DNA from 2 places in the Alteromonas sp. AMM-1 genome. Region 1 is predicted to be linked to the other one. Evidence: predicted binding sites of a transcription regulator. Region 1 holds the regulator's gene; the other holds the start of a gene.
What was found. Region 1 encodes LexA, which represses DNA repair genes until DNA is damaged. Its sites were predicted from a motif close to TACTGTATNNNNATACAGTA; they were not measured.
Positions count from the first base shown of each region.

Region 2: recG (ATP-dependent DNA helicase RecG) is a predicted target of LexA. The motif match lies at 4,864-4,883, and genes of this name have one in related genera.

Region 1 is NZ_JBLBUE010000003.1:461-11,339, reverse strand. It holds gene plsB (glycerol-3-phosphate 1-O-acyltransferase PlsB) at 1-932, opposite strand, end outside; gene ACLR2L_RS01100 (DUF2177 family protein) at 1,029-1,439, opposite strand; gene ACLR2L_RS01095 (hypothetical protein) at 1,734-2,282, shown strand; gene ACLR2L_RS01090 (PepSY-associated TM helix domain-containing protein) at 2,275-3,693, shown strand; gene ACLR2L_RS01085 (GGDEF domain-containing protein) at 3,871-5,172, shown strand; gene ACLR2L_RS01080 (alpha/beta hydrolase) at 5,327-6,310, shown strand; gene tmpT (thiopurine S-methyltransferase) at 6,351-6,983, shown strand; gene ACLR2L_RS01070 (hypothetical protein) at 7,034-7,552, shown strand; gene lexA (transcriptional repressor LexA) at 7,708-8,331, shown strand; gene coxB (cytochrome c oxidase subunit II) at 9,025-10,146, shown strand; partial or broken gene ACLR2L_RS01055 (cbb3-type cytochrome c oxidase subunit I) at 10,156-10,879, shown strand, end outside.
Region 2 is NZ_JBLBUE010000001.1:13,023-23,901, forward strand. It holds gene ACLR2L_RS00050 (carboxylesterase/lipase family protein) at 1-1,216, opposite strand, end outside; gene ACLR2L_RS00055 (peroxiredoxin) at 1,454-1,927, opposite strand; gene ACLR2L_RS00060 (class I SAM-dependent methyltransferase) at 2,012-2,773, opposite strand; gene recG (ATP-dependent DNA helicase RecG) at 2,766-4,847, opposite strand; gene ACLR2L_RS00070 (FMN-binding negative transcriptional regulator) at 5,066-5,683, shown strand; gene ACLR2L_RS00075 (peroxiredoxin-like family protein) at 5,788-6,414, opposite strand; gene trmH (tRNA (guanosine(18)-2'-O)-methyltransferase TrmH) at 6,506-7,213, opposite strand; gene ACLR2L_RS00085 (RidA family protein) at 7,217-7,603, opposite strand; gene spoT (bifunctional GTP diphosphokinase/guanosine-3',5'-bis pyrophosphate 3'-pyrophosphohydrolase) at 7,627-9,735, opposite strand; gene rpoZ (DNA-directed RNA polymerase subunit omega) at 9,870-10,142, opposite strand; gene gmk (guanylate kinase) at 10,233-10,868, opposite strand.

The DNA of each region.
Region 1 (10,879 bases):
CTGCGGTGGCAAGGCACGTAGATTATTTCATGGCCGTTATTGGCCAGTTCGCGAATGCGATTGGCGTGACCGACGTGTATACCATTGTAAATTTTGTTCCAAATCCGCGTGAGCAGGCGATCACCAAAGCGGATCAGACCTTCGCGATAGTCAGCCGCTATTTCCTGAATGTACTCGGTGGCCAGGGCTTTTGCTCTATCTGCCGGAATGCGTTTGGAACGGCTCTCTTCGGCTATAGCATGCTTAACACTCTCAGAGCCCAGTACGGCATTGTTTAGTTGCTGACGGTCTAACAGGGTTGGCCCTGTCATAGCCTGGCGTTTGCGCTGGAAGTGGGTGCTGGCGACCCGCACTAGTTTGTGTGCAATGGTTTCATCCGTGCCGCGCTGATTGGCCATGCTGCGCGAAGATACAGCTTTGCTGTAACTTATAAAGTTATCGCGGCCCAAAAATAGCACAATAAAAAATTTGCGAAGCCAGCTGGGTGCAGCAACATCGGTTATTAAATCGGCAATACCTGGCTTGCCTTTGTCTGGCGCCCTGCCCCAGGAAACAAAAACTGGCACAACTTGCACATCAATATTGCTGTGATCGCGATGAAGGTGGAACAGCTCGGCAAATACGTGCTCTATATCGGTTTCTTTGGCGTGCTTGCGAAACAGCGGTGCGGTTCGACGCAAGAACAAACTGGCCGGATAGTGCCGGTCAGCCAGCGTTACCTGTCCCATTGGGTTGGGCAGGCCGAGTTTTTCAGCAGACATTTGCAGTGCCAGCTGATCCGTAAGTGAATTGGTTGGCAGCAAATAAATAATTGGCCGTGATTTGTCTATGCCCAACTCCGCTTCAACATTCGCGGGGGTGCTTTTGGTGCTAACCAGCCATTTTACCGGTAAGCGAAACACGTTAAGCAAAGCCTGACGCATCCAAGACATGAACAATAAATCCTGTGCAATAAAAATCCCGCGTAGTGTAGCACGAAATCCTTATACAATGCTTAACACGAATGGCATTAGGCTATCAGATTGAAGTTATTTATCAGTATACCGAAAGGTCATGGCACCAGAAATACTGACCAGGGCAGTGGCGGTAGTACCCCACATCCAGTCGATTAACGTAATGGGAATTGGCCAGTCGGCAATAATGGAGTAACACGTAAGGTTATAAGCGCCATAAGCTGCTGCACCTAATACAGCGCCGCGCACAAATGCGGTAAGGCGATAACGCCGGCTTGGGATCACCGCCAAATACAATATAGCGCCACAATAGCCCAGATAAAAAATTATCCAGGGCCAAACAATTAAGTCACTTCTTAGCAGACCTGACAAACTGTATGCATACAGGTTTTTGGCAACCACGCCCAGCCAAACACCGTCCAGTATGGCAAAGGTTAGCAACATAACGCCATACGCCAATAAATAGCGCTGCTGAGGCTTGATCATCCCACTTTCCTTTTACAAGCAAGGGCAAGGTTGATTAGAAAATAGTCACTGAGTGAATAGAATGGCTTTTTATCATTCGTGAGTAGCCAAAATACAGGATTATTGAACAATTTTAAACGGTTACTACCATTGAATATTTTGTAAACGTTAATTATTATCGTTTGCGTTATTTATTCATGAGCCTGGAGTGTAACGTATCCTGTTAGCGTTGGACGCCGGAATGAACGTATGCCGCAGGGCTGTCTGCTTTGGTGGCAACATTTTTTATCGAAATAGCATGATCGAAAGGTACCTATGACCACGACACTATTTGTCTCTGTGGCCTTAAGTGCGCTGGCCTGTTACGCCATCTATATTGGCTGGGCTACGCAAAAAAAGCGTTGGGCATATGCCGGCTGGGCTGGCATCGCAGTCAGTATTGTTGCCTGGTGTAATGCTTTGGGAACAGAGTTTGGCATAACCGTTGGGTTGTGTTTACCGGCAATTATGGTATGGCTGGGTATCGGCCGTCATGCGAAGGCAGAAAAGACAAAACCTGATGCCGACAAGCCCCCACACCAATGGCAATGGCAGGGTAAAGCTATTGCGCTAACCAGCTGGCATATTTTGTATGTGTTGATTGTACAGATGGTGACATTCAGTTTAATTGTGGTGGCATTGGTTTATCAGTTACCCATTTCCGAACCAAAGCAAATGGCTACCGGCGTGATCATTCTGCCGCTGGTATGGGGCGTACTAGCTTACTGGTATGTTATGTCTGAGCACAAATTACGTCACATATTGTTTTCAGTCGTGTTGGCTGCCGTGGCCGCGCTGTATTTATTTGGAGTGGCACATGGCTAAACAACCCCTCACACAGAGTTTAAGTAAGCGTTCATTGGCTTCTCACACCTGGCTCGGCTTGCTGGTAAGTGCGTTTATGTATCTTATTTGCTTGTCTGGTACAGTAGCGGTGCTGCATCTGGAGTTTGAGCGCTGGGAGCAGCCTTATATCGAGGAATCCGACAGCTTCTCTATTGCGCAGGTAGAAAAGGCCTATGCCCAATTCGCGCAGCGTTATACCGCAGACACGCATCACTATTACTTTGTGTTTCCGGGCTCTGGGATCCCCAGATTAGTCATGGAAGACGACAACACTGCGCATTTCGTGGATGCCAACGGCGATCTCATTGAGCAGGAAACCGTTACCTGGACACGCATGCTGGGCGATTTACACATGTATCTTCACTTGCCAGCCACCTTTGGCATGATTTTCGTGAGTACCTGTGGCGCGCTGCTTTGCGCGTTAATTGTGTCGGGTTTGTTGGCGCATCCTCGAATAGTAAAGGATGCATTTCGATTCCGCGCAGGTGGCGATGGCCTGAAAAGTAACATTGATTTGCACAATCGCCTGAGTGTGTGGGGCACGCCATTTCACTTAATGATAGCGGTAACCGGCGCGTATTTTGGTTTGGCTGGTATTCTGGTTACCATTATTTCGCAGGCCTTTTATGGTGGTGACAATCAGGCTGTTTACGACCAGGTGTTTACACCTGAGCCGGTACTGGAACAAGAAGTCGCGCCACCAGAAATTGGTCAGGCTATGCGCGATTTGTTCGAGCGAATAGATCGGAATAATCTGATTTTCTTCGCTATTCACGATCCAGGTACGCCACAGCAGTTTATTGAGTTTTTTGTAAAAGAGCCGGGTAGGTTCACTTATTCAGAAAACTACCAGTACAACTCAGCCGGGCAATTCCTCAGTGTCTCCGGATACGGTGCGGGCGACGGTGGCAAGCAGATCCTATGGTCGGTTTATCGCCTTCACTTTGGTGATTTTTGGGGGATGCCAGGCAAGGTGCTGTTCATTATTCTGGGTATGATGCTTACCATTATCTCAGCAACCGGCATGAATATTTGGTTGAAAAAGCGCAAAACACAGGACGCCTTAAACCTGTTATGGCCAGCATTGGTATGGGGAACGCCCGGCGCGCTGGTGGCCAGTGCTGCTGCGTATTTTGCTGTTAGCCTGTCACCTACGCTGAGTTTTTGGGTGGTGCTATGTGGGCTTTGCGTGCTGGCATTAACGGCTAAATCTCAACAGCATGTTACCAGACAGCTAAAACAGGCGTTTAGTTTGCTGACACTGTGCTTTTTGCTGGTCTATTTTGCAGTGTTTGGCGAAGCGGGTTTTAGCAGTGCTGCTCTGCAAATCAATCTTCCGTTACTGCTCATTGCACTCTGGACCGGCTATTCCGCGCACAAGCAAAGCTAGCACTACACCACCTGCCCGGCTTTATGCCGGGCACACCCTCAACGCCGTCCCATCTCGGCCTGTATTTGCTGGCCTGCTATTTGACAAATATTCCGCACTAGTTAAAAGTTAAGCAATCTTAAGTCAAATGTTAGGCGGGTTGACACGCGTTGAGCATGCCGATGGCTGTATTGCATTATGAATGATAGCAAGCTGCATTCCCCGGTGAGGGCTGCTGTGTCTCAACTGTATCAGTTGCTAACACTGTCTACCGTTGTGGCCGTTTTGGCGTTGTGGGGACATCAGTTACTACCGGAAAAAACCTTGCCATTAGTGCCCTACTACGTGCATGAAAGCTATGTTTTTCACGACGGGCAAAACGGGGGTAACACACAAGGAAACTGGCAATCACAGCAGGATTTGAGTTTTGTGTGTGAGGTGGTTAATCCCGACCAAAGCAGTTACTGCGGTGCGAGTATTAAAGTGAAACCACCGGAAGCTGCGGTGGATTATTCCGCGTATCGCACAGCCACGTTTTACCTGAGTTACACCGGCCCGAATGAGCGTCTTCGTGTAAAACTGCACGCCTACGTCCCACCCAGCGAACAGCACTATGCCAATGAGGTACTAACAGGTCTCGATTACGTTTTTAGTAAACAGGGGGAATTAGCGGATGTAACGATCCCTGCCAGCGCCTGGCACTTATCAGACATGAACCTTTTTGACCTGCAAAACACCACCCCTCAGTTGGATGTGGTGTTTGACGTGGCTCCGCCGCTATTGGCCGGGCAACATACATTGCGGGTCGACCAGATTGTCCTGCAAGGAGAATGGCTACCGGTGAGTTTCTGGTACGCCATTGTGGGAGTTGGTTGGCTGGTGTTTAACGTGATTTTTCTTGGCAGGTTGTTGAAAGTGCAGCAGGCGCGTTTGGCCAATGATGCCAACAGACTGTCTCAACTTACCCATTTTTCCAGTCATTTGAAGGAAGAGTCTGAACACTACAAAACACTTTCCAGTCACGATCCGCTTACTGGCGCACTAAACCGCAGTGGTTTTGCCCTTGAATTCAGGCATTTGTTTCCAGATAGCAGACTAAAGTTAAATACGGCGTTATTGGTGATCGATCTGGACCACTTTAAACGGGTGAATGATACCTATGGGCATGATGCTGGCGATAAGGTGCTTCAGCAATGTGCCGAAACCCTGTTTAAGAATGTCCGCCTGAACGACCGTTTGGTGCGTTGGGGCGGCGAAGAGTTTGCCCTGCTTTGTGTGGATACCAGCCTGCAACAAGCTCAACTTATTGCCGAAAAGATCCGTACTATGCTGGAGGAACTGGATATTCAGACCGGCAAAGCAACGCTGTCGGTCACTGCCAGTATTGGTGTTGCGGTTTCGAATCACCTGGAAGAGTTTGATGCATTGTTTCAGCGCGCAGACAAGGCGCTGTACCACGCTAAAGAGATTGGCCGCAACTGCGTCGTGTTGGCGGATTAACACTACCACAATTTGCTAAGCAAACGCAGCTACAACGCCTATACTCATTACATACCTTTGCTAAGGTAAATTCATCCACGATACAGACAGGCATGGAAGTCATACTGCGAATTAAACGGTGTAGCGCCTGCTGACACAAGCTCAAGGAGGCACTATGCTTTTTGCGACAAACCGTACACCTAAAGGGTCATCACGTACACGTGTGAACCGTAAAATCGCTTTTGACCGGCAGGTAACCCGACCGGGCACCGACATGTATTTCTGCGAACGCCTGGGTAAAGACGATTACCGGGAAATAGGCAGCAAAGCGTTTTTCGAGTACCTGAAAGGGCTACAACGCAACACTCAGGTTCTGCTTTACATACATGGCTTTAACAACAACATGGAGCCTGATGTATTTGACCGGGCAGAAGAATTACAGCGGCTCGTGAACAAGGGACGAAGTGAACATCTTGCACTGGTTGTACCGCTGATATGGCCATGTGATGACGATCCCATTGTGAGTGTGCTGGATGACTACTGGGACGATCAAAAGGCGGCAGATTTCAGCGCCAATGCCTTTTCCAGGATGTTGTCTAAATTTGATACCTGGCGTAAAGAGGAGGCTGCGAAACCCGATCCCTGTATGCGCCGAATTAACGTGCTGGCACACTCAATGGGCAACCGGGTGTTGCGCAATGCTATAGAATACTGGGGGCGCAATGATCACGCCGGTATGGTGCCTTTATTGTTCCGCAATGTGTTTATGGTGGCAGCTGACGTGGTAAACCACTGTCTTGAACCTGGCAGAAGCGGCGCTATGCTGCCAAGAGTCACACGTAATCTGGTGGTGTATTATGCCAGCGATGATCTTGCGATGCCTGCCAGCAAAGTCGCAAACCTGAAAAACCGGCAACTCTCCAAACGTTTGGGCATGACCGGGGTGGAAGAACTCAGTAAGGTGCCCAGGAATGTTTACGAAGTGGATTGCGATAACTTCAACAACACCTTTGATATGCCCAAAGGACACAGTTATTTTGGTGAGATAAAACAGGTTACCAGTCCGGCGTTACTGCATATGATAGATGCAATGGACGGCGGCAGAGTACAGCCAGCCGTGCGCTCGCATGTGCTGGACAATCCGTTTAAAAAACCATAACAATAAGTAAATTGTCTGTATTAGCGTAGTAGGAGGCAGTATGCAGCATGCGTTTTGGCACGACAAATGGGAACGGGGCGAAATTGGCTTTCATCAGCGTGACATCAATTCCTTTTTAACACGCTTCGCTGACACCGCCGGGTTAACTGACGGCAAAAGAGTGCTGGTGCCTTTGTGCGGCAAATCCAAAGACATGACCTGGCTGTTACAGCGCGGCTGCGAAGTGGTGGGTATTGAGCTGAATGAATCGGCAGTGCAGCAGTATTTTAAGGAGCTGGGTAGTGTTCCTGAGGTAACACAAATCGGCGAGTTTACCTGTTATGCTGCCACCGACATCACCATTTTCTGTGGCGATGTGTTATCGATCACCCAGGCAATGATAGGTAAAATAGATGCCGTATACGACCGTGCCGCACTGGTGGCGTTACCGGCAGATATGCGCAGGCCTTACGTGAAAACGCTGCTTACAACTGCACCAGAAGCGCGTCACTTATTAATTACGTTTGAATACGATCAGGCGCTTCACAGTGGCCCGCCATTTTCGGTCACCGAAGCTGAACTGCATGAACTCTATGGCTGCGCGAAAATGCAGCCGGTTTTGGCCAGTGAACCCTTACAAGGTGGACTGAAAGGCAGGGTGCCGGCAATGGAATCCGCCTGGCTGATTAGTTAATTTAGTGAATTAGCAAGCCGAAGCGATTGTTGTGATTATCAGGGACAGAGATGGAAAATATCACTATTCACACGCACATCACGAAAGCAGATTTGCTGCGGTTTAATATCCGCTACATTGCAATGGCTTCGTTTACCTATAAATACATGGTCGCGGTTGTATTGGCCGTTATTGCTTATATCTGCTTTACCAGGGGAATGCCTACCACACCGCCCACCTGGCTAATACTGATTGCGGGTGCCTTGTTAGCGGGCTTACTTGCCACGTTGGTGTACAGCGCATGGTGTATCGGTTGCGTACTTATTATGTCAAAGGAATCAAATGGTGTGTTGGGCACACACGAGTACACGCTAAAAGAGGAAGGCCTGTTCGAGAAAACTATCGCCAATGAAACCCTGCATAAATGGGGAGCGCTTGGTAAAGTGAGCGTGGCGGGGCCTGACCTGTTGTTGCAAGTAACCGGATACCTCTACCACGTTTTTCCGCGCAAGAGTTTTGCCACGGCGGAACAGCGAAGCGAGTTCGAACGCATACTTCGATATCACATTGATAAAGAGAAGGCACAGTAATCGGTGTGCACGTGGATTGCACACGCAGACAATCTTCGTGGCTCATTTTTAACCAGAACTTAGCCAGAATATTTAACCACACACAAAAAACCCGGTTGCCATTTGTGTAAACCTGTATATACTCACAGTTAACTGTATGGAAAAACAGGCTGTTTATGCGTCCACTAACATCCCGGCAACAAGAAGTACTCGACCTTATTAAGTCAACCATGACCGATACCGGCATGCCGCCAACGCGTGCTGAGATAGCCCGCGAATTGGGTTTTCGCTCAGCCAATGCGGCTGAAGAGCATTTAAAGGCGCTGGCCAAAAAAGGTGTGATTGATATTCTGCCTGGCACTTCACGCGGAATTAAACTGAATATTCCGCTGGACGATGTACCAGAGGAAGAGGGCTTGCCGTTGATTGGCCGGGTTGCTGCTGGTGAGCCCATTCTGGCTCAGGAACACATTGAAACACATTACAAGGTTGATCCTGCCCTGTTTCATCCAAAAGCGGATTTCCTGCTGCGTGTAAACGGTATGAGCATGAAAGATATTGGTATTTTGGATGGTGATCTGCTGGCAGTACACAGAACCACTGACGTGCACAATGGGCAGGTAGTGGTAGCCCGGGTAGACGAAGATGTAACAGTAAAGCGTTTGGAAAAGCGCGGAAGAGAAGTGCTGTTACACGCAGAAAATGAAGAGTTTGCACCGATCAGAGTCGATTTGGCGAACCAGCCATTTAACATTGAAGGTATTGCGGTGGGCGTGATCCGCAACGCAGACTGGATGTAATACCAATTCGCATAGCAGTTTGCCCTCTCAGAGTGAGTCAAAACGACTTAGATCACGACGCGAACTCCGAGGCATAGTCATTCTATGTCCGGAGGGCGCAACACAGATGTAAGTCGTTTTGGCCACTCCCTTCGGGCATCACTGGCAGACTTTTTAGCGTTGTTACGCTTGCTTGATTTGGAACCACCAAACCTGCGCAACCAAGCCTAGCTAAAAAGCCTGCCAGTGCTGCTGAGTGGGTAAACTTCTATGCGAATTGGTATAATACACTGCACCACAATAATGCATTTTTAAAACCGGCCTAGTGCCGGTTTTTTTGTGTTTGGCGGGTAGAATTCAATTAACCCCTTCTTTTTCCCTCTTTAACAACCGCTGATTCGCCAAAAATTAGTTAATAAACACTTACTCACCTCAATTCGAAAAATTAGCACGTTTTGGACGAAAAATAGCCAGTAATCCAGATTTTAGCGAAAAAGGACTGGACGCAATTCTCACAATGAGTAATTCTTATACAGTGCTTAACAAATAAATAACATAAGTAGCACAAAATATTAAAAGGCTAGTTCAAAAAACAACCATAAAGGGCCTGGAAGCTTTATCTCGCAATGGGGCGGTCTGTGAGACGCTGGCGGGCCTTAACGGAGGTGTTGAGTGAAGCAACTCGAGAGATGCGTACTGAAAGCCTGTACTGCATTGGTTCTGTTAGTAGTCGGAACGACAGCGATTGCTGCGGGAAGTAACGACGTGTCGGCATTAAATTTGCGGCGCGGCGCAACGGAAATCAGTGGACAGGTATACGATCTCCACATGCTGATGTTCTCTATTTGTGTAGGGATTGCAGTAGTGGTGTTCGGTGTCATGTTTGTTTCTATGTACCTGCACAGAAAGTCCCGCGGTGCCAAACCCGCGAATTTTCATGAAAGTGTGAAGGTGGAAATTGCCTGGACGGTAATTCCGTTTTTAATTCTGATATTCATGGCAGTGCCTGCCGCGAAAACCCTGATTGCCATGGAGGATACCACTGAAGCGGATCTTACCGTACTGGTAACCGGTTCGCAGTGGAAATGGCATTACAAGTACATGGATCGGGAAGTCGAGTTCTACTCCCTGCTCGCCACGCAACGCGAACAAATCAATAATCGCTTCGAGAAAGGTGAGAATTACCTGCTTGAAGTTGATCGTCCTTTGGTGATTCCAACCGGTAAAAAAGTGCGTTTCCTGATCACATCTGATGACGTAATCCACTCCTGGTGGGTACCTGATTTTGCGGTGAAAAAAGACGCGAATCCTGGTTTTATCAACGAGGCCTGGGCCAACGTGGATGAGCCCGGTGTATACCGTGGTCAGTGTGCGGAGTTATGCGGTAAGGATCACGGCTTTATGCCAGTGGTAGTCATTGCCAAAGAACCCAATGCGTATGAAGCCTGGATCAGCGAACAAGAAACTGTACAACGTGAGGCGCGTGAAGAAGAGCAACGCCTACTGGCAATGAGCATGAGCAAAGAAGAGCTAATGGCCGAAGGTGAGCGAGTTTACAACGCAGCTTGTGCGGCTTGCCATATGCCAAATGGTGAAGGCTTGCCAGGCGTGTTCCCTGCACTGAAAGGTAGTGTAATTGCTACTCAAAACGATCCAACTGCGCATATCGACATTGTGTTGAACGGTAAAACCGGCACTGCCATGCAGGCATTTGGCAAAATGCTGAGCCTGAAGGAAATTGCCGCGGTAGTAACCTACGAGCGTAATGCCTGGGGCAACAATACCGGTCAGTTAATTCAACCGAAAGACGTTAATGCCGTCGCAACAGGCCAATAGGAGCGGATCATGAGTAAAGCAACAGACATTGTTAGCCCTGATCACGCAGCGGCTGACCACGACGATCATCACGATCATCATATACCCAAAGGTATAATGCGCTGGGTATTAACCACCAACCACAAAGACATAGGCACACTTTACCTGTGGTTTGCCTTCATCATGTTTTTAACCGGTGGTGCGATGGCTATGGTTATTCGGGCTGAACTGTTCCAGCCTGGATTGCAAATAGTCGAGCCTAACTTCTTTAACCAAATGACCACCGTACACGGTTTGATCATGGTGTTTGGTGCTGTAATGCCAGCCTTTACCGGGTTGGCAAACTGGCTGGTGCCCATGATGATAGGCGCGCCTGACATGGCATTGCCACGTATGAATAACTGGAGCTTCTGGATCCTGCCATTTGCCTTCACTATTCTGCTTGCATCATTGTTTATGGAAGGCGGTGGCCCGGCGTTTGGCTGGACATTCTATGCACCGCTTTCTACTACTTACAGCGGCGACAGTACGGCACTCTTTGTGTTTTCCGTTCACATAATGGGTATCTCATCCATTATGGGCGCGATTAACGTGATTGTGACCATTTTCAACATGCGCGCACCAGGCATGACCTGGATGAAAATGCCACTGTTCGTGTGGACCTGGCTGATCACGGCGTTCCTGCTGATTGCGGTTATGCCAGTACTGGCAGGCGCAGTTACCATGATTCTTACCGATAAATTCTTCGGCACCA
Region 2 (10,879 bases), on a different contig from region 1:
CCTGCATCATGCGATCCTGCCCGGCCATATAACCTACCAATTGCAGAGGCGCGTCACCCGTTGGGTCGTAAGCAGCTTCGGCGGCTTGGGCAAACTCACCGTAAGAGGCAAATAAACTGGCTTTGTCGGGGAATGCGTTAAAGCCAATGTCCATACTGGTTGCCCCTACCATCACATCTACGTCGGCAACCGTGGCATTTTCCAGTGCCGTTTGGATACTACCTGTGATCAGTTCGCTGTCTTGTACCGGGCCTCCCACGTAAGTGGTTTTTCCGCCCGCAGGTGGTGCAAACATGCTTGCCAGGTTATAGCCGTCTACTACGCTCTCGCCACTTAACTCACGCAATGCCGCCAGTGCTTCAGCGCCTGACGTGCTGATGCCTTTGGCCTCGGCAAAGTTTTCACCAATGGCTTCAGCCGATTGCTCACCCGCGTCTGCTTTGCTGAGCACTCTGCGCTGCGTTAACGAGCGACCGCCACCCGACATGATCACAGCGCGCTGGAACAATCCTTTAGCTGGTGCAGTTTGCATCAAGGTTAACACCGAATCGCCACCGGCAGATTCACCCATAATGGTTACGTTTGAAGGGTCGCCTCCGAAGGCAGCAATATTATTTCTTACCCAGTGAAGCGCAGTAACCTGATCCATCACGGCAAAGTTAGCCGTGGGCTCGTTATTGGCGTTTGCTTCCTCGGTGAGCGCTGGATGCGCAAAGAAGCCAAATCGACCCAGCCGGTAGTTAAAGCTCACAAAAATGACGCCGTTTTCGGCAAAGTGCTCACCGTTATACACCGCTGGTGATGCACCACCATTTACGTAACCACCGCCGTAAATCCAAACCAGTACTGGCGTTTTTTCAGTGGCATTGGCAGGTTTCCACACGTTTACGTATAAACAATCTTCAGCCGGGGTTTTGCCCAACGGAGCAGCATCGCTAGGGAAAGGTAACTGCATACAGTCGTTGCCATAGTCACTGGCATCCAGTACACCTTGCCATGGCTGTACTGCTTGAGGGGCCCGCCAGCGCAAGTCACCCACCGGCGGCGCTGCAAAAGGAATCCCTTTAAATGCGATAACCTGATCGGATTTTACGCCTTGCACTGTGCCGCCGCTTACGGTTACCTGTGCCGGATCGGCTTTTTCGCCACAGCCGCTTAACGACAGCGCCATGACACATCCCAAAACGAGTTTCCGCCCTGATACCTGAAGTTTCATAGTGATTCCTTTTTTATGGCAACGTTTATATTTGTTATGTGAGTTAACATTTTTAAACTGACACAAATACGCACAAAACGGAATACACAAAACACTGAAGATACGTTGTTTTTTGTAATGCGCCCCATGCGAGGAACAAATACATATCGGCGATGGGAATGCTTCAAGGCGAAGAAAAGGATAACCGCAGGAGGGAAAAACTAAGAAGGCAGTTGCCTTCTTAGTATAAGAGATGTGTTACAGGTTCTTCAGCATGGTTTCAGCATCGCTCACTTCAAAGCGACCCGGATCTTCAACAAAAATCTTCACCACTTCGCCGTCTTCCACCAGCATAGAGTAACGCACTGAACGGGTACCACCAAAATCACTGGTATTCATATCCATGCCAACGCTTTTGGTGAAAAAGGCATTGCCGTCGGCCAGCATTAAAATTTCTTCGGCATTGGAGGCTTTGCCCCAGGCGTCCATTACGTAGGCATCGTTTACACTCAGGCACACAATGGTATCTACACCTTTGGCTTTAATTTTATCAGCTAATGCCACATAGCCAGGTAAATGCGCCTGGGAACAAGTTGGTGTAAACGCACCCGGTACGGCAAACAACACAACGCGTTTTCCGCCGAAAACTTCGTTGGTACGGGCATCGGTCATTTTTCCATCTTTTATGAATCCAAACGACACTTCAGGTAAAGTACTTCCCACTTCAATCATGCTTGTCTCCCAAGTAATAGAGTTATAGTGGCAACGCCGTTGCAGCAACGGCCATAAATTGTTCTAAATACTATAACAGCATAGTTAAACATTGATATATACATCAAACCGATGTTTTTTGCTGCTAATGGCCATGGAAGGTTTGGTTTGCGCCAAAAATGGAGCGCTGTTGGGGCGCTTTACCACCACACGCTTTAACGCAATGGCCTGAGCAGCGGGTAGCAGTGCGTCTGCATCGGCGTCCGGACCCAGTAATTCCTGAAAAACACGCATTTCTTTTTTCACTAACGCCGATTTTTTCCGATGCGGAAACATCGGGTCCAGATATACCGCATCCACACTCCCCTTGGGTTGAGTTTGCATGTATTCGGCGCTATTGGCGTGAACCAATTGAAAACGGGATGCCAATGCGGGTTCCTGAAGTGCCAGTCTACGCAGGCCATCGGCCAACAAGGCGTATACCACCGCCGAGCGTTCAACCAGGGTGACATTTGCACCTAACGCCGCCAGCACGATCGCATCACGGCCGAGGCCCGGCGTGGCATCAAGCACATTGAGGTGCTGACCATTCTTTATGCCAATGGCTTTTGCAATGGGCTCTTTACTGCCCCCGCCATGCGCCCGCCGGTACTGGCTTTGGCCAGACAAGAAATCTACTTTTACACCAACACTTTTGGCATCACTCGCGTCGTTTAGCACCAGACAGTCGTCTGCCATATGCAGTTGCAATGGTGCATCACTGTGCTGTGTAACGGTGATCCCTGCTTGTTGCACTATAGCAAGCACGGCTTCTTCTGTAGCACTGGGCGCGGCTTGATTGTCGAAAATAAAGGGTAAATCAGGCATGACCATATTGCTCCTTATGACCAATCCAGCGATTAATGATGGCCTGCGCATGAGCTGGATACTCCTGCCACAACTTCACAGCAATGTGCTGTACCTGCGGTATGAGCTGGGCATCGCGCACCAGATCGGCAATTTTTAACTCGGCCATACCGGTTTGACGGGTGCCCATGAGTTCTCCGGGGCCGCGAATCTCCAAATCCCGCTGCGCGATATAAAAACCGTCGTTAGACTCCCGCAATACCGCCAATCGCTTGGTAGCGGTTTTCGATAATGGACTTTGATACATCAGTACACAATGGCTTTCTACCGCGCCGCGCCCTACTCGCCCGCGTAACTGGTGTAACTGGGCTAACCCAAGGCGCTCAGGGTTTTCAATGATCATCAGGCTGGCATTGGGTACATCCACACCTACTTCAATTACCGTGGTGGCTACCAGTAAATCCAGCTCACCCGATTTAAACGCATCCATTACCGCTAACTTTTCTGCGGCCTTTAAGCGGCCGTGCACCAAACCAACATTTAAGTCGGGCAGGGCGGTTTTAAGGATTACAGCGGTGTCTTCTGCTGCCTGACACTGCAGTACTTCGGATTCATCAATCAGCGTACACACCCAGTACGCCTGACGCCCTTGCTCGCCGCAGGCTTCCCGTACCCGTTCAATCACATCGCCGCGCCGGGTATCAGGCAGGGCCACGGTTTTTACCGGCGTGCGCCCGGGTGGTAATTCATCAATCACCGAGGTATCCAAATCAGCGTAAGCTGTCATGGCCAGCGTGCGGGGAATGGGGGTAGCGGTCATAATTAACTGATGCGGAAAACGCCCTTGTGCTTCGCCTTTTTCGCGCAGTGCCAGTCGCTGATGCACACCAAAGCGATGCTGCTCGTCAACAATTACCAGCGCCAGTTGGCTATACGTTACCTGCTCCTGAAAAATCGCATGGGTGCCTACCAGCATTTGAATCGTGCCGTTGGCGAGGTTTTCCAGCACTTGCTCGCGCGCTTTGCCTTTTAATTTACCTGCCAGCCAGCCCACCTGAATCCCCAGAGGCTCCAGCCATTGGCTGAAGTTATTGGCGTGTTGCTCGGCCAACAGCTCAGTCGGCGCCATAAGGGCTACCTGATACCCCGCGCCAATTGCCGACAGCGCGGCCAGTGCGGCCACCAGGGTTTTACCCGACCCCACATCGCCCTGCACCAGACGCATCATTGGCCGTGGCTGTCGCATATCCTGTTGAATATCCGCTACCACCCGCTGCTGTGCACCGGTAGGTGAAAACGGCAGGTTGCCGAGCAGTTTATTGATCAGGGCATTGTCTACGTTGATAGCAATACCGGGTTGCGCGTCGCTTTGCTGGCGAATTTTCAGCACGCTTAAATGCTGAGCCAGTAACTCTTCCAGAATCAAACGCATTTGCGCGGGATGCTTACCGCCTTCCAGTTGCTCTACGGCGACACTGGGTGGCGGACGATGAACAAGCTTTAATGCCTCGGTCAAACTCACCTGTTGGCTGTACATACCGTCGGGTAACAAGTCATTGAGCGCACCTTTATCCAGCATAGCCAGCGCCTGTTCAGTTAGGTTGCGCAGAGTAAGTTGTTTCACGCCTTCGGTGGTTGGGTACACCGGGGTTAAGGTTTCTTCCAGTTCTTCGGTATCGGCTTCGATGAGTTTAAATTCCGGGTGCATCATTTCCAGCCCCCATTTGCCGGTACGGATTTCACCAAAGCAACGTAGTTCATTGCCGGGTGTCATCATATTGCGTTGCAACGCCCCGAAGTGAAAAAAACGCAGGGTAATGGTGCCGGTGCCATCGCTAAGCTTCACCACCAGCATGCGTTTTTTGCCGTACTGGATATCGGCCGACATTACCTCACCCAGAATGCTAACGTGAGTAAATGGCCGGCAATCGCCGATGGTGTAAATGCGCGTGCGATCCTCGTAGCGGGATGGCAAATGAAACAGCACATCCTGCACGGTATTTAAGCCTATTTTCGCGAGTTTTTCTGCGACTTTTGCGCCCACGCCTTTAAGTTGTGTAATAGGTAGCGTGGCAAGCGACTCTTCCGCTCGCATAATAATAAGTATTCCTTCCTGTATTTATAGACAGCAGTGTAATTCAAGCCCAGGCGCAATGCGAGCCTGAATCCCCGCTGTTTGCAGTGAGCGCCTCATTACCTGCTAATTCACAGGCACAATACGAACAAATGCGCCGTTTCTGTACTGTATGAAGGTAGCGTTTTACTTGTGGGTATGGTGATATATTGCTCCATGGTTGATGAAAGGAATATCCGATGTTTGTGCCCGCCCCGTTTGCGTTTAAAGAACAGCACGAGCAACTGGCGTTTATTGATGAGTATGCTTTTGCGGTGCTGGTAAGCCAGGATCTGCAGGCCACCCACATTCCATTGCTGGCGCGCCAGGAGGGTGATGATTTAGTGCTGGAAGGGCATGTGGCGCGTGCCAACCCACATTGGAAACAGCTGAATAACACAGAAACATTAGCCGTGTTCGCCGGCCCTCATGCCTATATTTCGCCAACCTGGTATGCCAGCGCACCCAATGTTCCTACCTGGAATTATGTTGCCGTGCATGCCAAGGGCTACCTTAACGCAATGGATGATGCCGCAACCCTGGATGTAGTAGACCGTATCATGGATAAATTTGAACCCGCCATGGCCCGCCCGGCTGCTGGTACCGACCAAGCGGATTATCAGCAAAAACTGCTGCGCGGTATTGTGGGAATTCAGCTCAGAGTGACATCGCTTCAAGGGGTGAGAAAACTGGGGCAACACAAATCGGCAGATGACAAAGCCGGTGTATACAACGGTTTGCGCAACACGGGTCGTCACGATGCGCTGGATTTAGTGGATTACATGCAGCGCAATAACATTGCCTGTCCTCAGGATTAGCTTGCGAGTTTTAGCGGGTAAGATTTGCTCTCTAGATTTGGCACTGAGAATTAGCCGGGCCGCATAGCCCGGCTGATTAGCAGTGTGCTCCTTGGCTGTAAACCCTAGTTAGCCAGCACTTTAGCGACACTCAGGATAAGCGCTGCCGATGGACGCACCTTAAAATCAGGGTTTACGTAGCTGAATTCCACTACGCCCTGCTGATTCACTATAAACACACCAGGTGCGGGTAATACAGCATTACCATCTGCGTCTGTTGCCAGATTGATGTTATTGGCGGCATAGCGCATTTGCGTCACTTTATCTACGTGGAAAGCCAAGCCGAATTCGCGGATCGCATTGAGTGCAGTATCAGACAATTGAATAACCTGCATCTCGGTATTGAGTGCCTGCTTTTGCAGATTCGCAGGCGTTTCTGGCGAGATTGCTAAGATTTGATAACCCAGTTCAACAATCTCCTGTTCAACTGTTTGCAGTTCAGCAAACTGACGGTTGCAATAAGGGCACCAGCCACCGCGATAAAACAGGAGCACCGTTGGCTTTTGCATAGTCAGCCCGGCCAGGCTGACCGGCGTACCGTCGGCCAGATAAACGGTAACATTAGGAATGGTCATGCCGTTCAATAGCGGCCTTACCGCATCGGCCTCAGGCGCGATGTCACGCGGCTGGGCAATCGATGAACAGGAAACAAGCACACTTATAAAGAGCGCAGTAATAAGTAGTAAACGCATTGGGATCTCTCAGTCAGTTAGGTATAAAAAAGACCAGCAATGTGGTCTTTTTCTTTCGGGCTGTTTGCCTGTTTTGGCTGAGCGTAAGTTTTTATGCGTTGAGCAGCGACTTAAACGCGCTGGTGTTGATATCCATTTTTGCCCACCAGGCATCGTCAGCAGCAATTTGCCCCCGATCATCAATCACCGGATAGGGCAAATCCCGGCTTCGGCACACTTTCGCCAGCACCGGATACCCGCCTTCAAACAAAATGCGCTGACATTCGGCTTCGGTGAGTTGCTGAATCTGGTACATGCCTGCATTCTGACGCTGACGCTGTGCTTCGTACAGCACCAGAGCGGCAGCTACCGACACGTTAAGCGATTGCACCATGCCTACCATGGGGATAACAATTTCTTTATCACACAGGGCAATGGCTTCATCGGTTGCGCCATACTTTTCCTGGCCAAACAGAATTGCCGTAGGCCGGGTGTAGTCTACTGCGCGAAAGTCTACAGCCTCGTCAGACAAGTGGGTAACCAGTACCTGCATGTTATTCGCTTTGAGCGCGCGAATGGCATCGCCCACATTTTGATGGGTGTCTACACCTACCCAGCGCTCGCTGCCCATGGCGGTACCACGGCGAATGCCATAGCGGCTTTCCCATATAGCGTGCACTTTGTGAATACCAATGGCATCACAGGTGCGAACCACAGCCGACACATTGTGCGGCTTGTGGACGTTCTCAAGGCATACTGTCAAATCCGTCTGACGTTTGGCCAGCATGTTTCTGATGCGCTGGTAACGTTCAGGTGTCATGACTTACTCCGGCAACTCCATTACGCCATCGATTTCGATTAGCGCATCTTTCGGCAGTGCTTTAATACCAATTGCCGCGCGAGCCGGGTAGGGCTGAGTGAAGTATTTAGCCATAATTTCGTTTACGGTGGCAAAATTGCTCAGATCCAACAAGTAGATGTTCACTTTCACCAGGTCGTTGGTTGAACCGCCAGCGGCTTCACAAACCGCTTTGATATTTTCAAATACCTGAGTGGCTTGTTCCGCAAAATCATCAGACACCAATTGCATGGTTGACGGCACCAGTGGGATCTGGCCAGACAAATATACTGTGGTACCTGCTTTAACAGCCTGGCTATAAGTGCCAATTGCCGCAGGGGCCTTATCGGTTTGAATAATTGACTTAGACATAATGAGTCCTGTGGATAATGGATTTATTGCTGACGCGACTGGCTGTGTCGCGACACTTTTTGTACTTCTTGCATGGTGCGTATTTTACGCATTACATTGGCCAGGTGCACCCGATTGTACGTAGTCAGTTCAATATCCACAAAGTAGACATTGCTCTCTTTCTCTTCGGTTTGCAGGCCTATGATATTGGAATCACACGAGGCGATATTGTTTGTCAGGGTGGCTAGTGTACCCTGATGGTTAATCAGTTCGATGCGCAATGATGCCTTAAATTCACCCTGCGGCTCTTCGTCCCATTGCATGCGCAGCACGCGCTGAGGTTCTTCCTTAGCCAGCTTGCGAATATTCGGACAGCCATTCTGGTGAATGGTCATGCCTTTACCCGGGCTGAGGACCGAGACAATTTCGTCATCCGGAATGGGGTGACAGCAGCGTGCGTAGGTAACCAGAAGTCCTTCCGTACCACGGATAGCCACATTGCCTTTTTTCTCGGTGAGATCTTCGCTTTCACCCAGTAACCGGCGGGCAACAATGGCGCTAAGCTCGTTGCCTAACCCAATATCCACTAACAGATCATCAAATGTCTCGTGCTTGGTTTCTACCACTACGCGGTCGATGTCTGCCTGGGCAATATCATCCAGCTTCACTGACCCCAATGCATGGCGCAACAGGCGGTTACCCATGTTAATGGCTTCCTGGGATTGCTGTTTACGCAGGTACTGGCGAATGCGGGTGCGCGCTCTGGCGCTCACTACAAAGTTCAGCCAGTTGGCATTGGGTTTGGCTTTCGGCGAGGTAATAATTTCAACGGTTTGCCCGTTTTCCAGCGGCTTGCTTAAGCTGTAATTACGGCGCTCAACACGCACACCCACGCAGGTATTACCCACATCGGAATGCACCGCATAGGCAAAGTCCACTGCGGTTGCGCCCGACGGCAACTCAATAATTCGGCCATCCGGTGTAAACACGTAAATTTCGTCGGGAAACAGATCGGTTTTTACGCTTTCGATAAATTCAAACGACGAACTGGCGCTTTGCTGTAATTCAAGCAGCGACTGCATCCATTTGCGGGCCCGCAATTGTGCGGTGGTACCATCACCGGATTCTTTGTACAACCAGTGTGCAGCAACACCTTTATCGGCCATTTGGTCCATGGCCATGGTGCGAATTTGCACTTCCACCGGAATGCCGTGTGGGCCTACCAGAGAAGTATGCAGCGACTGGTAACCGTTGGTGCGTGGAATAGCAATATAGTCTTTAAAGCGAGTCTCAATGGGCTTATACAAGCCGTGCATCGCCCCCAGAGAGCGATAGCAGTCGTCTACCGACGTAACCACAATACGAAACGCATAGATGTCCATGACTTCATTGAACATCTTTTCCTTGTTTTTCATTTTGCGGTAAATGGAATACAAGTGTTTCTCGCGACCAATCACCGACGCATCAATTTTGTATTCGGCTAACCGGGTAGACAATTCCTTTCGAATATTTTCGATGATTTCCTTGCGGTTACCCCGCGCTTGCTTCACCGCCGATTTCAGCGCGCGATGGCGCATGGGGTACATAGCCTGAAAGCCTAAGTCTTCCAGTTCATTCTTAATGTCGTGAATACCCAAGCGATGCGCAATAGGCGAATAGATTTCTAACGTTTCCAACGCAATACGACGACGCTTGTCGGGGCGCAAAGAGCCGAGAGTGCGCATGTTGTGTGTGCGGTCGGCCAGCTTGATCAGAATAACCCGGATGTCCTGCACCATGGCCATCATCATTTTGCGGAAGTTTTCAGCCTGTGCTTCCTGCTTGCTGCTAAAGGCTATTTTGTCGAGCTTGCTCACGCCTTCCACCAGATCAGCCACCGTATTGCCAAAGGCATCGGCCAAATCTTCCTGGTTGTAGTGAGTGTCCTCGATTACGTCGTGGAGAAGGGCGGCCATGAGGGTTTCATGGTCCATGTGCATATCAGCCAGAATACTGGCTACAGCAACCGGGTGCGTAATGTAGGGATCGCCACTTGAGCGCATCTGTCCATCATGCGCTTCGTGCGCCAATACAAAGGCTTCCTGTACGAGTTGAACCCGTTCAGGCGACAAGTATTCGGCGATTTTTTGCTTTAACCCTTCAAACAGATACACGTTTGTTACGCATTTCCAATAATATCAAGCGTTAAGAATACGGTGAAATGAGCAGCTTTCCAACGAAAAACGCCAGTGTTTCTTGAATAAGAAGCACTGGCGCTGTCAAAAAGTACTGCCAGAGGCCGTTGGGCTTACTGGTCAGACAGAAGACTTGCTACTGAAGCAAACTCTACGTGGTCCTGGCTTTGCTGGTCACGCAGCTCATCCTGTTCGATGGTTTCAGCGTTAACCAGACCTTCTTCGATTTCGCGTAATGCAATAACGGTAGGCTTGTCGTTACTCGCATCAACCATCGGCTCTTTGCCTTCTGTGGCGATTTGGCGGGCACGACGTGCAGCAACCAGTACCAGGTCAAAACGGTTACCAACTTTATCAACTGCATCTTCGACTGTAACGCGAGCCATGTATATCTCCGAACTGAACAATACTATTACTAAAAATGGCCGCGTAGTATACAACAACACGGCGGGAAAAGGGTAGTACTAAATTTGAGCTTAGCCCAATAAACTCCTGACCAGCGCGTTATGGCGCAGTTGCTGTTTATGGGTTCGCAACCGCTGCGTCTGCACAATGTAATTTAATTCGGCCAACGCGGTGTTAAAGTCATCGTTGATCAGCACGTAATCAAATTCGTCGTAGTGCGACATTTCCGATACGGCTTCGGCCATGCGTTTGGCAATCACGCTTTCATCGTCCTGCCCGCGACCTTCGAGGCGCTGGCGCAGTGTTTCCACCGACGGCGGCAATATAAACACACCACAGGTATCGGGCATCAGCTTTTTCACCTGTCGGGCACCTTGCCAGTCGATATCCAGAAACACATCAATGCCCTGATGCAGGGTTTGTTCTATGGTGATCCGCGACGTGCCGTAGTAATTGCCAAACACTTCTGCATATTCAAAAAATGCATTTTGCGCGATCAGTGCCTCAAACTCGGCATGCGTAACAAAATGATAATGCTCGCCGTTTACTTCTCCCGGACGGGGTGCACGGGTAGTGTGCGACACCGATACCTGCAACGGATTGGCACCCGCAGGCGGTGTTTGTGCCAGCAAGGCTTTAATTAAACTCGATTTGCCCGCCCCGGACGGCGCAGCCAGAATAAACAGGTTGCCCAGTAATGTACTCATATCGCGTACCA